DNA from 3 places in the Streptomyces sp. NPDC059679 genome. Region 1 is predicted to be linked to each of the others. Evidence: riboswitches for the same ligand, from Rfam matches in the RefSeq annotation. Region 1 holds a riboswitch; each other region holds the start of a gene.
What was found. Region 1 has a riboswitch for cobalamin ahead of ACFV2X_RS18450 (ABC transporter substrate-binding protein). Riboswitches for the same ligand answer to the same signal wherever they lie in the genome.

Region 1 (4,946 bases):
TTCGACGGTGGCGATACGCCGGGCGGTGGCGCGGCGGCCGGCCTCCGGCAGCGGGCGCCCGTCCAGGGTGACGACCCCGGCGGTGGGGGCGAGGACGCCCGCGAGCAGTCTGAGCAGCGTCGACTTGCCCGAGCCGTTGGGGCCGAGCAGGCCGACCGTCTCGCCGGGGGCGAGGGTGAGGGTGAGACCGTCGACGATGACCTTGTCGGCGGTGCGGCGGCTGACCCGGTCCGCGCGCAGACCGGTCATGCCCGGCTGCGCTCGGCCGGTCATGTCTTGCTCCGCTCGGCCGGTCATGTCCCGCTCCGGCAGGCCCGTCATGCCTTGCTCCGGCCGCGGTAGAGCACGGCCACGAACGCCGGTACGCCGATGAGGGACGTCACCACGCCCACCGGGACCTCCTGGGGATCGAGGGCGGTGCGGGCCAGGGTGTCCACCCACACCAGGAAGACGGCTCCGGTCAGCGCCGTGACGGGCAGGAGGCGGGCGTGGCCGGCGCCGGTGAGGGCGCGCGTGGCGTGCGGGAGGACCAGGCCGACGAAGCCGATCGCCCCGGCACAGCTGACCAGGGCGGCGGTGAGCAGCGCGGTCGCCGAGAGCAGGACCAGGCGGGTACGGGCGACACGGACGCCGAGTCCGGCCGCGGCCTCGTCGCCGAAGGCGAACGCGTCCAGGGTGCGGGCGTATCCGAGGCAGAGGACGAGGACGACGGCCAGGACGAGGGCGCACAGCAGCACCTGCCCCCACCCGGCGCCGGAGAGCGAGCCGAGCAGCCAGAACAGCACGGCCCGGGTGGTGTCGGCGTCGGCGGAGGTCAGCACGGTGAACGAGGTCAGCGCGGAGAACAGTTGCATGGCGGCCACCCCGGACAGCACGACCCGGTCCGTGCTGCCGCCCAGGGTGTGGCTGAGCAGCAGCACCAGCGCGAAGGAGAGCAGCGCGCCGAGAAACGCGCCCGCGGACAGCGACACGGCTCCCCCGCCCACCCCGAGCACGACCACGGCGACCGCCCCCGTGGACGCACCGGAGGACACCCCGAGCACGAACGGATCGGCCAGCGGATTGCGCAGCAGCGACTGCATCACCGCCCCGCATACGGCGAGCCCGGCCCCGCATACGGCGGCGAGCAGGGTGCGCGGCATCCGCAGATTCCACACGATGCCGTCGCGCAGCGGCGTCAGCGTGCTCTCGCCCACACCGAGGTGGGCGGCGACGGAGGCCCACACATCGCCCGTGGAGATGTCGGCGGGTCCGATCGTCACCGCGACGGCGACCGACATCAGCAGCGCGGCCAGCCCGCCGCCGGTCAGCAGCAGCGTACGGGCGCTCATTTGGCGAGCCCGAAGTCGCGCAGCCCCGCGGCGACCTTCTCGATCCCTTCGACCGTGCGGATGGACGGGTTCATCGACTGCCCGCTCAGCAGCACGTACCGCTTCTTCTTCACGGCCGTCAGGTTGCGGGTGGCGGGGTTGGCCTCCAGGAAACGGATCTTGGCCCGGGCGGTCTCCGCGGTCTGCTGCTTACGGGTCAGATCGCCGAGGACGATGACGTCGGGATCGCGGTCGGCGACGGTTTCCCAGTTGATCTGGGGCCACTCGTCATGGGTGTCGGCGAAGGCGTTCTCCGCGCCGACCGCCCGGGTGATCGCGCCCGGCGCCCCGCAGCAGCCGGCCAGGTAGGGCGACTGGGAGTTGGCGAACCAGTACACGAGGGAGACACCGGAGGCGTCGAGCCCGGCGGTGGCCCTGCTCACCCGCCCCTTCAGCTCGGCGATGAGCTTCTTCCCCCGCTCCTCCACCCCGAACGCCCGGGCCAGGTCGGCTATCTCGCCGTAGACGCTGTCGAGGGTGAGCGGGGTGGAGCGCGATCCGTCGCCGCCGCTGTCGTTGTCCTTGCCCGCCGAGCAGTCGGAGGGCGAGACGTACGTGGGCACGCCCAGCTTCTCGAACTGCTCACGGGTGGCCACGCCGCCCTTGCCGAGGGTGGAGACGAACGAGGCGGTGACGAAGTCGGGGTCGGCGTCCAGCACCTTCTCGAACGAGGGCGCGTTGTCCGCCAGCCGCGGCACGGACGCGTTGGCCTTCTCCAGGCCCTTCAGCACCGGGTCCGTCCAGGTCGCCGTACCGGCCATACGGTCGGCGAGGCCGAGGGAGAGCAGGATCTCCGTGGTGCCCTGGTTGAGGGAGACGGCCCGCTCGGGGGCCGACTTCAGGGTGACTTTGCGGCCGCAGTTGTCGATGGTGCGCGGATAGCCCGAACCGGTCGAGCCGGCGGACTCCCCGGCGCCCTCGGCACCGCCTCCCGAACCACCGCACGCGGTGAGCAGGAGGGCGGGGGCGAGCAGCAGAGCCGCGGGACGGAGAGCGGTACGGAGCAGCACGGGCATGCCTCGGTGGTCGGGGCTCGTACGCGGAGCCTGGCCTACGGACGGCCTCCCCGCCGGGGCGCGGAGGTGCCAGCAGGTCTTCGGACTCGGGTTCGCCCGGACGAGGCGCCTTCCCGGTACGGTCCCGCGCCCGCCCTTCGGCCGGCCCGTTCCCCTCCCAGTGGCATGGTGTGCCCCGCCCGTCCCCCTCACCGCTGCGCGTCAGTTCCGGATTCGCACCGGATTCCCTGGCCTCGGATGTGGCTCGACTGGCCCCCAGAGGCTATCAAGCCCGGCCTGCGGTCGGATGTGTGGCAGGTGCGGGCCCACCGGTGGTTACGTATGTGCCGTACCGCCCATGGCACAGGCAGGAGGAGCGACCGCGTGACCAGCCGCGTCACCTTCATCTCAGCCGCGATGAGTCCATCGCTGCGCAAGGCCCGGTTCGACGACGGCACGAGCCCTCTCGAGGACGGCGGCGCGGCGCGGGCCCGCGCCGTGGCCGGGGCGCTGCCCTCGGCCGACCGCGCTGTCACCTCCCCCAGCCTGCGCTGCCGGGAGACCGCCGCCGCGCTGGGGCTCGGCGTGGCCGAGCCCTGTGCGGAGCTGGCCGGTCTGGATACGGGCCGCTGGCGGGGCCTCACCCTCGACGAGGTCGGTGCCGCCGAACCGGAGGCGGTGGCCCGGTGGCTGGCCGACCCGGCGGCCGCGCCCCACGGCGGGGAGTCGGTACGGGACCTGTGCCTGCGGATCGGACGGTGGCTGGACACGGCGTCGCTGACGGACGGCCATACGCTCGCCGTGGTGGAGCCGGACGTGGTGCGGGCCGCGGTGGTGCATGTGCTGGGCGCGCCCGCGGCGGCCTTCTGGCGTGCCGACGTGCGGCCGCTGACCGCGACCGGGATCAGCGGACGCGCCGGACGCTGGAACCTCGGGCTGGGGCGGCCACTCGACCGCCCCTGAGGAGAGCGGCCGCCCCAGTGGGGTCCGGGCGACGGTCGGATCACGGTCGGCTGGGGGTGGCCACCGGCGATGCCGGTGCCCTGGTGGCGGGCTCGGGGCTCAGCAGGCGCTCGGCCAACTCGCCGAAGACCAGCCCGAAGCCTCCCCACAGGGTGACCTGGATGGCCAGCGCGGAGAGCCGGAACCGCCACAGCACGGTGGCCGGGAAATCGGCGGGCACCTCGTTGACGGCCGGCAGGAACGCAAACGCCAGGCCGATCACCAGGGCGAAGGCGGCCACCGCGGCGACGGTGGCGTACCAGGTGCCCAGTTTCGGGGCGAGCCGCTTGCCGAGGATGGTCGCGGCGATCGCGAGGAGCACGCTGAGCACCATCATCAGCAGATACAGATTGGTCCGCTTGGAGATGGTGTCGGGGTCGCCGACGGCGGGCGGGTTGGCCGGGTACTTCAGGAACGGCACGACGTAGACCGCGAGCAGGGCGCAGCCGGACAGCAGCAGCGCGGTGGCCCGCGGGGTGAAGCGGCCGATGCGGCCCAGGGCGAAGCAGTAGGCGAGGGCGGCGATGCCGCCGAAGGCGACCCCGTAGATCAGAACACCGGTGGCCAGGCCGGCGGTGGACTGCAGGCTGCGGGAGACGAGTTCGACCTCGTGATCGTGCCCCGGGGCGTGGGACTCCTCAAAGCCGATCGCCTTGTCGACATTCGGTTCCCCGAGGAGGTAGGCGACGATCAGGGCGAGCACGCCGGCCCCGAGGCCGGCGAGCATGCCACGGACGAGCAGGTTCCGTACCGTTGCGGAATTCATGAGGGTGTCGGCGTCCCTGGCGTCAGTGGCAGGGGAAACCGAGCAGGTGGCGGGCGTCGTGCACCCACTCGTGGACGTCCTCGCCGGAGACGACCGAGGTGGCGCCCTGTTCGGCGCCGACGAAGTACAGCAGGACCAGCATCAGGATGCCGAAGAACACCGCCCACGGGACGATCGCACCGATCGGCAGCTTGGCGGGGAGAGCGGGGGTGGTGGCGGTCGGCTGTGCGACATGCTGCGCCATGGCAGGGCCTCCTTGGGGAATTCGCGTCCCATCTCGGTGGTGCACATGACGACGGCTACGGGTCTGACTCACGAGACGTCCCTTGGAGCGTTTGGAACGTCTCGTTCACAGTGGCGCGACCGTGCCGGGTTCCCACCGGCTTCCGTCCTGCCGTCGTCGATATCGCACCGACGGTACCGCGCCGCGCGGGCATGGCCAATACCCCAACATGTGGGGTGATGCGCTACGGCAGCACCGCGATGCCGTCCAGCTCGACCATCGCCGCCTCGTCCCACAGCCGGACGACTCCGATGACCGCCATCGCGGGGTAGTCGCGGCCCGCCAGCTCCCGCCAGATGCGGCCGAGTTCGGGGGCGGACGCTCGGTAGGCCGCGACATCGGTGGTGTGCACGGTCAGCCGGGCCAGGTCCGCGGGGGTGCCGCCGACCGCGGTCAGGGCGGTGAGCAGGTTGGCCAGTGCGCGCCGGAACTGGGCCGGAAGCGTGGCACCGACGACCGCGCCCGCGCCGTCCAGCGCGGTCTGGCCCGCCAGGAAGACCAGGCGGCCGCCGGTGGCCGTGACGGCGTGG
Region 2 (4,946 bases), on a different contig from region 1:
AGGCACTCGGTGACGGTCCCCAGCAGCGACTCCTGCCGCCCCGCGTGGTAGCCGCGTGCGCTCAACTCGCCCACTGGTTTGCCCAGCAGCACCACTTGGCTGCTGCGGTCGCTGCCGGGTTTGAGCAGGACGGGGTTCATCAGCGCGCTCGGCTCGACGCGTGCGGCGGCGGCCTGCATGGCCTGGGCGCGGCCGATCTCCGCCCCGTCGCGGGTCACGAAGGAGTTGAGCGACATGTTCTGCGCCTTGAAGGGCGCGACGCTGACGCCCTTACGGCTGAGCCAGCGGCAGATTCCGGCCGTGACGACGCTCTTGCCCGCGTCCGAGGTCGTACCCGCGACGAGCAGCCCGCCGCCCGGCGCGCCCCCGCCCTGTGTCCCGCTCATCCTCAGTCCCTCCCCGCGGCCGTCGGCCGCACCGTCGCCGGACCGCCCGACCGGCCCGCGCCGGGTGCCTCGTATGAGCGTGTCTTGGCGCGCTGCGCGGGCTGGACTGAGGAGCCGCGCAGCGACGAGGGAAGCTCGCGCGTTGGAGCGCGCCGGGACTGAGCGGGAAGGAGGGGCATGGACCGTGCCCAGCGGGCGAGCGCGCCATGTGGGGCCCGCGCGGCGGGTACGGGTGCGGCACCGGGCCGCGCGGCCGTACGGGCCGGCCTCGGCGCCACGCCTGCCGCGAGCCGTGTCCCCGCCGCCAGTCGGGCCGCGACGGACACGCCGAGCGCCAGGGCACCGACGCGCCGCGAAAGCCGTACGGCGCGCTCGATGTCGGCCGCCTCGACCGGCCGCCCGCCGGGGTTGAGCACCGGACGGTGCTCGACGCGGCCGCCGTACGCGAGGGTGCCGCCCAGCCGTACGCCGAGCGCGCCCGCGAACGCGGCCTCCACGGGGCCCGCGTTGGGGCTCGGATGGCGGTGGCCGTCGCGCCGCCAGGCGCGCCATGCGCCGCGCGGATCGGGCCCGGCCAGGGCGGCCAGCGCCGCGGTGAGCCGTGCGCCGGGCCAGCCGGCGAGGTCGTCCAGCCGGGCCGAGGCCCAACCGAACCGCCGATAGCGCGGCGACTTGTGGCCCACCATCGCGTCCAGGGTGTTGACGGCCCGGAAGCCGACCAGGCCCGGCACCCCGCCGACTGCCCCCCACACCAGCGCGCCCACAACGGCGTCCGAGGTGTTCTCGGCGACCGACTCGACGACCGCGCGCGCGATCTGCGACTCGTCCAGCGCCTGCGGATCGCGCCCGCACAGGTGCGGCAGCCGGCGCCGGGCGGCGTCCAGGTCACCGGCCGTCAGCGCGCCGCCGACAGCCCGCGCCTCCCGGCCCAGCGTCGTGCCGCCGAGCACCGCCCAGGTGGCGGCGGCGGTCAGCATGGTCTGCGCGGCGGGGGAGCGGCGCCCCAGGGCGGAGGTTTCCGCGGCGCGGTGCCCCAAGACGCGGTGCCCCAAGACGGGACGTCCCGAGGGTTTCAGGACAGCGCTGCCCAGAGCGGAGCCTCCCGGCGCGGGGCGTCCCAAGGCCCGTACGGCGCGCCCCGACAGCACGGCGCCCGCGGCCGCGCCGCCCGCGCACAGCGCGGTGTAGAGGGCCCCGGATCCGCGGTGGTCGCGCCACAGCAGCCGCTCGACAGCCAGGGCGGCGCGCCCGAACGCGGCCACAGGATGGCCGCGGCGCGGATCGCCCATGGCGAGGTCGCCGAGAAAGCCGAGGGCGGCGCCGCACGCGTACGAGGCGTGATCGGCACGCATCGTCAGTCCGCCGTCTTGCCTCGGTACATGGGGAACGTCAGGAACATCAGGGGTGTCGGAGGCGCCGGGACGTGGCGGAGGTGCCGCGGGCGGGTCGGCGGCATGGCGGTGCCGGGCATGGCGGTATGTCCTCACTCAGGGTCCGCGCCCTGGTTCGACGTGACCGGCGGTGAGAGTCTCCTGGCTCCCGGATCCGCGCTTCTCCCCGTCTTCCAGCCGTCGTGTGGACGGCCGTGACTCGTACGGGCGATGGGAGAGCGCTCCCCGGTGACAGTGGCGGGACCGCGCCGGATTCTCACCGGCTTCCTCTCCTGCCGCCGTTTGGCTCCGGAAGTCCACCATGGGCCGCGAATGGCCGTCAACTCGCGAATGCCCCACCCTGTGTGAGTGTGCCGAGAAGCACATGCCACGGCCGCCGGGCTGGAACGCGCTGGTCGGCACGTTCCAGCCCGGCGGCCGTGAGTGGGGTCGAACGGGGTCAGGCCACGATCAGGTTGATGCCGTACGCCACGGTCGCCGCGCACAGCGCGAAGCAGAGGTACGCGCCGGCGCGCGCGGGGCCGAAGGCGCCGCCGGCCGGGGCCGGGGCGGCGGACGCGGTGGCGGCCGTGTCGGTGCCCGCCTCCGCCTGCCGCGGCTTACGGGAGGTGCCGAGGATGCCGAGGGTGAAGACGCCCACGAAGCCGACGGTCACCACGAGGCTGATGCCGAAGACCTGGCCGAGGGCCGCCCAGTCGATGCTCATCGCGTTACTTCCTTAGCTGGTGCTGCCGGTGGCCGCGGAGGCGCCGGCCGGGGTGGCGGAGGAGGGGGCGGTAGCGGCACGGGCGGGCGGCGGGGCCACGGACTGGAGGGCCGCCGTGACGACGCCCACCGGCTCGGCCGGCAGCGCCGCGGCCTCGTCGATGTCATTGACGTTGGTGTGGTCGACGGGCTTGCGGCGCGAGGCCGCCCAGATCCCGGCGCAGGCGGCGACCGCGAGCACGGCGACCGCCGTGACGCCCCAGTCGCCCTGGTCCGCCAGCAGCGCGGCGCCGCCCGCGACGAGGCCCGCGGCGGGCAGGGTGAGTACCCAGGCGAGGACCATGCGGCCCGCGGTGGACCACCGCACCACAGCGCCCTTGCGGCCGACCCCCGCGCCCATCACGGAGCCGGAGCAGACCTGGGTGGTGGAGAGCGCGAAGCCGATGTGCGACGAGGCGAGGATGACGGTCGCGGCGCCGGTCTGGGCGGCGAAGCCCTGCGGCGGCTGGATGTCGGTGATGCCCTTGCCCATGGTGCGGATGATGCGCCAGCCGCCCAGGTACGTACCGAGGGCGATGGCCAGGCCCGCGGAGACGATGACCCACATCGGCGGGTCGGAGTCGGGCGCGATCACACCGCCGGTGATCAGCGCGAGGGTGATGACCCCCATGGTCTTCTGGGCGTCGTTGGTGCCGTGGGCGAGGGAGACCAGCGCGGCCGAGGCGATCTGCCCGGCGCGGTAGCCCTTCGAGGTGTCCTGGGGGTCGCGGCCGCGGGCCAGCCGGTAGGTGAGCCGGGTCGCGACCAGGGCGGCGACACCGGCCACGATCGGCGCGGCGACGGCCGGGATCAGGACCTTCATGACGATCTTGTCGCTGTTGACCCCGTCCATGCCAACGGAGACCAGGGTGGCGCCGATGAGGCCGCCGAAGAGGGCGTGCGAGGAGCTGGAGGGCAGCCCGGCCAGCCAGGTCAGCAGGTTCCACAGGATCGCGCCGACCAGACCCGCGAAGATCACTTCGGGGCGGACTCCGGCGTCCTCGTCGATGATTCCCCCGGAGATCGTCTTGGCGACCTCCACGGAGAGGAACGCGCCGACGAGATTGAGGACCGCGGACATCGCCACCGCGATCCGGGGACCGAGAGCCCCCGTGGAGATGGTGGTCGCCATGGCATTGGCCGTGTCGTGGAAGCCGTTCGTGAAGTCGAACACCAAGGCCGTAACGATCACGATCCCAATGAGAAGCGTGATGTGTTCCATCGAACTCCTTCGTGGGGGAATGCGATCCCCGAACTTGGCGACACGGAGCGCCGCCGCGTGACTACGGTACGTAGTGCCATGTGGCCACCGTGAGGCCACCGGGATGGCCGCACGAGAAGCCCCTCCTGTGGGAGGGGGAGGATTCGCGCACCCTTGGGCAATCGGTGCGACAACCAAAGGGTGCAGCCACGACCGTAAGGACATGGGGTGAACGGAAGGTGAACTGGGGTGGGCTCGGGGGTGACGCACCTGCGGGAAGGCGGCACCGATGATCCACTCGCCCCCGCAGTGATGCGTACACGACGGCTCGCCTGCCATGATCGGCGCCCGGAGGTGAGGGATCGTGACGAAGCCGGATGCCGCACGACCGAACGGACTTGGGGAGCGACCGGACCTGAGGGAAGGCTGGGAGCGGGTGGTGGAGACGGCCCGCAGGACGGTCGCCGACGGCCTGGTCGTCGGCACCTCGGGCAACGTCTCGGCCAGGGTCGGCGACATCGTCCTGGTGACCCCGAGCGGCGTCCCGTACGACCGGCTCGGCCCGGGTGACACGGTCGGCGTCGACCTGGACGGGCGCCAGGTGATCGGCGAGCTGGCCCCCACCAGCGAACTGCCGATGCACCTCGCGATCTACCGCGACACCGACGCCGCGGCCGTCGTCCACACCCACGCCGTACACGCCACGGCCGTCTCCACCCTGGTCGACGAGGTCCCCGCGATCCACTACATGACCTGCGCCCTCGGCGGCCCGGTGCGCGTCGCGGGCTACGCCCTGTACGGCACCGACGAGTTGGCCCACAACATGCTCGACGCGCTGCGCGACCGCACCGGCTGTCTGCTGCGCAACCACGGCACCGTCGTCCACGGCACCACGCTCGACCAGGCGTACGACCGGACGGCCCAGCTGGAGTGGATGTGCCGGGTCTGGCTCACCGCGGCCGCCGTCCCCGGGTACACCCCGGCCCTGCTGCCACCCGAAGAGCTGCGCCGCGCCGCGGACAAGCTCAGCGGCTACGGCCAGCCCCGCTGAGCCGGGCGGATCGCGGGTCGATCACCCGGCCGGTCAGCGCCCGCTGGCCCGCGGCGGCTTCCCCGCCCACACTGGGAGAGATGCAGCTGCGGACGAAGGCGGTTGTGGCCGCCACCACGATGCTCAGTGTCGGCGCCGGCGCGGTGGCGGCCGGGCGGTACGCCAGCGGCGCC
Region 3 (4,946 bases), on a different contig from region 1:
GGTCGACGGAGTAGAAGTTACGGCCGGTCGGCAGGACGTTGACCAGGCCGCGCAGCGGTGAACCGGAGGGGCCCGCGGGCACGAAGCCGCCGCCCAGGGCGTGCACGGCGTGGTCGATCTCGTCGGTGGTGGCGGCCAGCCGCGGCACGACCTCGCGCGCGGCGAAGTCGAGGATCGCGGTCACCGCGCCGTGCTGCTCCTCGGGCAGCCCCAGGCACGCCTTCTCGACGGCCTCCGGGGCCCAGTCGGCGTCCTCCATCGCCTGGACGAGGGCGCGGGCGCGGTCCTCCGCCTCGTCCGCGCCGGTGCGGGTGGCGGCCGACTCGTCGAGGCCGAGTGCCTCACGCAGCCCGGGGAGCGCCGTGGTCCCGCCCCAGATCTGCCGGGCGCGCAGAATGGCCAGGACGAGGTTGACCCGCTCGGGGCCGGAGGGGGCGTTGCCGAGAACATGCAGGCCGTCACGGATCTGGGCGTCCTTGACCTCGCACAGCCAGCCGTCCACGTGCAGCAGGAAGTCGTCGAAGCCGTCGTCGTCCGGCCGGTCCTCCAGGCCGAGGTCGTGGTCGAGCCTGGCGGCCTGGATGAGGGTCCAGATCTGGGCGCGGATGGCGGGGAGTTTGGCCGGGTCCATCGCCGAGATGGCGGCGTACTCGTCCAGCAGCTGCTCCAGGCGCGCGATGTCGCCGTAGGAGTCGGCGCGGGCCATGGGCGGCACGAGGTGGTCGACGAGGGTGGCGTGGGCGCGGCGCTTGGCCTGTGTGCCCTCACCCGGGTCGTTGACCAGGAACGGGTAGATCAGCGGCAGGTCGCCGAGCGCGGCGTCGGGGCCACAGGCGGCGGACAGGCCCGCGTTCTTGCCGGGCAGCCACTCCAGATTGCCGTGCTTGCCCAGGTGCACCATGGCGTCGGCGCCGAAGCCGCCGTCGGCCTGGGGGGTGGCGATCCAGCGGTAGGCGGCCAGGTAGTGATGGGAGGGCGGCAGGTCGGGGTCGTGGTAGATGGCGATCGGGTTCTCGCCGAAGCCGCGCGGTGGCTGGATGACGACCAGAAGATTGCCCCGGCGCAGCGCGGCCAGCACGATCTCGCCCTCGGGGTCGCGGCTGGTGTCGACGAACATCTCGCCCGGCGGCGGCCCCCAGTGCCCCTCCACCGCCTCGCGCAGCTCCTGCGGCAGCCGCTTGTACCAGCGGCGGTAGTCGGCGGCGGGGATCCGGACCGGGTTGCGGGCCAGCTGCTCCTCGGTGAGCCAGTCCTGGTCGTGGCCGCCCGCCTCGATGAGCGCGCGGATCAGCTCGTCGCCGTCGCCGGAGGCGAGACCGGGCAGCGCCTCGGGGCCTTCCACCGGGCCGAGGTCGAAGCCGTCCGCGCGCAACCGGCGCAGCAGGGCGACGGCGCTGGCGGGCGTGTCCAGGCCGACGGCGTTGCCGATGCGGGAGTGCTTGGTGGGGTAGGCGGACAGCACGAGCGCGAGGCGCTTGTCGGCCGCCGGTATGTGGCGCAGCCGGGCGTGTCGTACGGCGATTCCCGCGACACGCGCGGCGCGCTCGGGATCGGCGACATAGACGGGCAGGCCGTCCTCGTCGGTCTCCTTGAAGGAGAACGGCACGGTGATCAGCCGCCCGTCGAACTCCGGGACGGCGACCTGGGTCGCCGCGTCCAGAGGCGAAAGACCCTCGTCGTTCGCCTCCCACGCGGCGCGCGGGCCGGTCAGACACAGCGCCTGGAGCACCGGGACGTCCAGCGCGGCCAGCGCGCCCGCGTCCCACGCCTCGTCGTCGCCGCCGGCCGATGCCTCGGCGGGCCGGGTGCCGCCCGCGGCGAGCACGGTGGTCACCACCGCATCGGCCTCGGCGAGGGCTTCCAGCAGCTCGGGCTCGGGTGCGCGCAACGAGGCGACGTACAGCGGCAGCGCGCGGCCCCCGGTGTCCTCGACGGCCTGGCACAGCGCCTCGACGAAGGCGGTGTTGCCGCTCATGTGGTGAGCGCGGTAGTAGAGCACGGCGATCCGCGGGCCGGTGACGTCCTCGCGCGCGGTGCGCTCAAGTGCGCCCCACGAGGGCGCGGGCGCGGGCGGCTCGAAGCCGTGGCCGGTCAGCAGGACGGTGTCGGACAGGAAGCGGGCCAGCTGGCCGAGGTTGCCGGGCCCGCCGTGCGCGAGATAGGCGTGTGCCTCGGCGGCGATCCCGACCGGGACCGTGGATGCCTCCATGAGCTGGGCGTCCGGGGCCTGTTCGCCGGTCAGGACCACGACCGGGCGGTCCCCGGCGAGCAGCGCGTCGAGCCCTTCCTGCCAGGCGCGCACCCCGCCGAGCAGCCGTACGACGACGAGTTCGACGCCCTCGAGGAGCGCGGGCAGCTCGTCCAGGGGGAGCCGGGCCGGGTTGGCGAGCCGATAGGGCACCGGGGTCTGTGCCGCGCGGGCACTGAGCAGGTCGGTGTCGGACGTCGACAGCAGCAGGATCATGCGACGGCAGGCCTTCCTCGGGGTCCGCGCCCCGGGCGGGTTGAAGACGGCGGGAGTTCCTGGCTCGCGCGGCCGTCGCAATACCGGCTGCCGCGCTCACAGTGGCGGGACCGCGCCGGATTTCCACCGGCTTCCTACCCTTTTTGCCGTCTTTTGTGGTGGCGGGCCGGGACCGACCCGCCGTGAGCATAGTAGGCGCTTCTGACCTGCCGCGGGGCGGAGAGCCGAACACAATCGTCGGTATGCTCGCCGCCATGCCCCTCCCCCCGACAACCGCCCCACCAGGGGACGAAACCCCCGCGCGCGGTCGCGACGACGCCTGCCCCGGCGCGCTGCGCCTGCACTCGGCGGACGACGGCGCGCTGGCCCGGGTGCGGCTGCCCGCCGGGCTCCTGACGGCACGCCAGGCGCTCGTGCTGGCGCTCGCGGCCGAGGAGTTGGGCGACGGCAGACTGGACCTCACCTCCCGGGGCAATCTGCAGCTGCGCGGCCTCGACGCGGGGTGCGGGGCCGGACTCGCGGCCCGGCTGCGGACGGCAGGGCTGCTGCCGTCGGACCGCCACGACCGGGTGCGCAACATCGTGGCGTCCCCGCTGTCCGGGCTGGACGGGGCGGGGTACGCGGATGTCTCGGCGTGGGCGCGGGAGCTGGACGCCCTGCTGTGCGGCAACGCGCCCGCAGGCTCCGGATTGGCCGAACTGGCCGGGCTGTCGGGCCGGTTCCTGTTCGCGCTCGACGACGGGCGGGGCGATGTGGCGGCGCTGGGCGCGGATGTGACATTGATCGCAGCGCCGGACGGCGAGGCGGTGCTGCGGCTCGGCTCCGCCGGGGGACATGGACCCGCACGCCCGAAATCCACCGCGCCGAACGCCACAGAGTCCCCCGACTCCACAGACCACCACGACGCGCCGGACCACGCTGACGCGCCGGAGGACGCTGACGCGCCGGGCGTCGCGGCGCGTCAGGACGGGCGGCTGGTGGCCGACGACACGCCGGGCCGGGCCCGGCCGCCGGGTCCCCCCACGCCCGCGGGCGGCCCCGGGGACACGAAGCCGAAGCCCGCGCCCGGTGGCGACCCCGTGGGCGCCGAACTCCAGGTGCGCGCCTCGGACGTGCCGCGCGCGGCGGCGCTGGCCGCGGTGGCGTTTCTCGACGCGGTGCGCGCGAGTGGCACACGCGCGTGGCGTGTGAGCGAGCTGCCGGCGCGACACGCCGTGACGGCCGACCAATTGGTGGGGCGACTCGCCGAAGCAGGAATCCAGCTCGCATCCCTCGCCCCTCACTCCCCAACCACCGCGCCGAGCACACCACTCGTCGGGCTCGTCGCCGGGCCGGACGGGCGGTGCGCGGTGTCGGTCGCCGTCCCGCTGGGGCGGCTCACCGCCGCGCGGTGGCGGCTGCTCGCCGAGCTCGCCGCCCGGGGCGGCTCGGGCGAGTTGCGTGTGACACCCTGGCGCGGCGTGGTGCTGCCCGGCTTCTCCGCCGGCGACGCCGAGGCCGCGCTGCGGGAGCTCGCCGACGCCGGGCTGGTGACCGCGCCGCACTCCCCCTGGTTCGGGGTCGGCGCGTGCACGGGACGGCCCGGCTGCGCCAAGTCCCTGGCCGATGTGCGTGCCGAGGCGGCGCGCGCGGTGGCGGGCGAGGCGTCCGGCGACGGCCGACCGGGCCCGGCGCGAAGCCGGCTGCCCGTGTACTTCTCCGGCTGCGAGCGGCGCTGCGGCCACCCCGGCGGGCCGGTCCGGTGGGTCGACGTGCTGGCGACGGGCGACGGCTACCAGGTCGCCGTACGAGATGCCACAGGGTCCGCGCGGGGCGTGGACGTAACAGCAGAGCAAGTGGCCGGCGCCGTGGCGGCGGCCCGTGGAACGACATGATCGAGGGCACAGTGTTCGACTACGAGAAGGACGGCGCGGCCATATACCGCGCCTCCTTTGCCACCATCCGCGCCGAGGCCGATCTGGGCGGTCTGCCCGCCGACGTCAGCCAGGTCGCGGTGCGGATGATCCACGCCTGCGGCATGGTCGACCTCGTCCAGGACCTCGCGTACACCCCCCAGGTGGTCGCCCGCGCCCGCGCCGCGCTGCGCGCCGGCGCGCCCGTGCTCTGCGACGCGCACATGGTGGCCAGCGGTGTGACCCGCAAGCGGCTGCCCGCGGACAACGACGTGGTGTGCACCCTGTCCGACCCCACCGTGCCCGAACTGGCCCGCCGGATGGGCACCACGCGCAGCGCCGCCGCGCTGGAGCTGTGGCGGGACCGGCTGGAGGGTGCGGTGGTGGCCATCGGCAACGCGCCCACCGCGCTGTTCCGTCTGCTGGAGATGGTCGAAGCGGGCGCGCCGCGCCCGGCGGCCGTCATCGGCGTACCGGTCGGCTTCATCGGCGCCGCCGAGTCCAAGGAGGCGCTGGCCGGGCATCCGGCCGCGCTCGACCACCTGGTGGTGCGCGGCCGGCGTGGCGGCAGCGCCATCGCCGCTGCCGCG

Region 2: it holds a riboswitch for cobalamin, as region 1 does, so the genes downstream of both, ACFV2X_RS13640 (cobalamin biosynthesis protein) here and ACFV2X_RS18450 (ABC transporter substrate-binding protein) in region 1, are expected to answer to the same signal.
Region 3: it holds a riboswitch for cobalamin, as region 1 does, so the genes downstream of both, cobN (cobaltochelatase subunit CobN) here and ACFV2X_RS18450 (ABC transporter substrate-binding protein) in region 1, are expected to answer to the same signal.

What each region holds. Positions count from the first base shown of each region.
Region 1 is NZ_JBHWES010000015.1:56,862-61,807, reverse strand. It holds gene ACFV2X_RS18460 (ABC transporter ATP-binding protein) at 1-249, opposite strand, end outside; gene ACFV2X_RS18455 (FecCD family ABC transporter permease) at 318-1,331, opposite strand; gene ACFV2X_RS18450 (ABC transporter substrate-binding protein) at 1,328-2,386, opposite strand; cobalamin riboswitch at 2,440-2,654, opposite strand; gene ACFV2X_RS18445 (histidine phosphatase family protein) at 2,750-3,328, shown strand; gene ACFV2X_RS18440 (CbtA family protein) at 3,369-4,133, opposite strand; gene ACFV2X_RS18435 (CbtB-domain containing protein) at 4,156-4,377, opposite strand; cobalamin riboswitch at 4,413-4,564, opposite strand; gene ACFV2X_RS18430 (RidA family protein) at 4,601-4,946, opposite strand, start outside.
Region 2 is NZ_JBHWES010000009.1:178,970-183,915, forward strand. It holds gene ACFV2X_RS13635 (cobyric acid synthase) at 1-386, opposite strand, end outside; gene ACFV2X_RS13640 (cobalamin biosynthesis protein) at 389-1,738, opposite strand; cobalamin riboswitch at 1,912-2,048, opposite strand; gene ACFV2X_RS13645 (hypothetical protein) at 2,217-2,483, opposite strand; gene ACFV2X_RS13650 (anion permease) at 2,496-3,743, opposite strand; gene ACFV2X_RS13655 (class II aldolase/adducin family protein) at 4,138-4,773, shown strand; gene ACFV2X_RS13660 (alpha/beta hydrolase) at 4,854-4,946, shown strand, end outside.
Region 3 is NZ_JBHWES010000003.1:46,299-51,244, reverse strand. It holds gene cobN (cobaltochelatase subunit CobN) at 1-2,464, opposite strand, end outside; cobalamin riboswitch at 2,495-2,656, opposite strand; gene ACFV2X_RS05150 (nitrite reductase) at 2,719-4,338, shown strand; gene ACFV2X_RS05145 (precorrin-8X methylmutase) at 4,335-4,946, shown strand, end outside.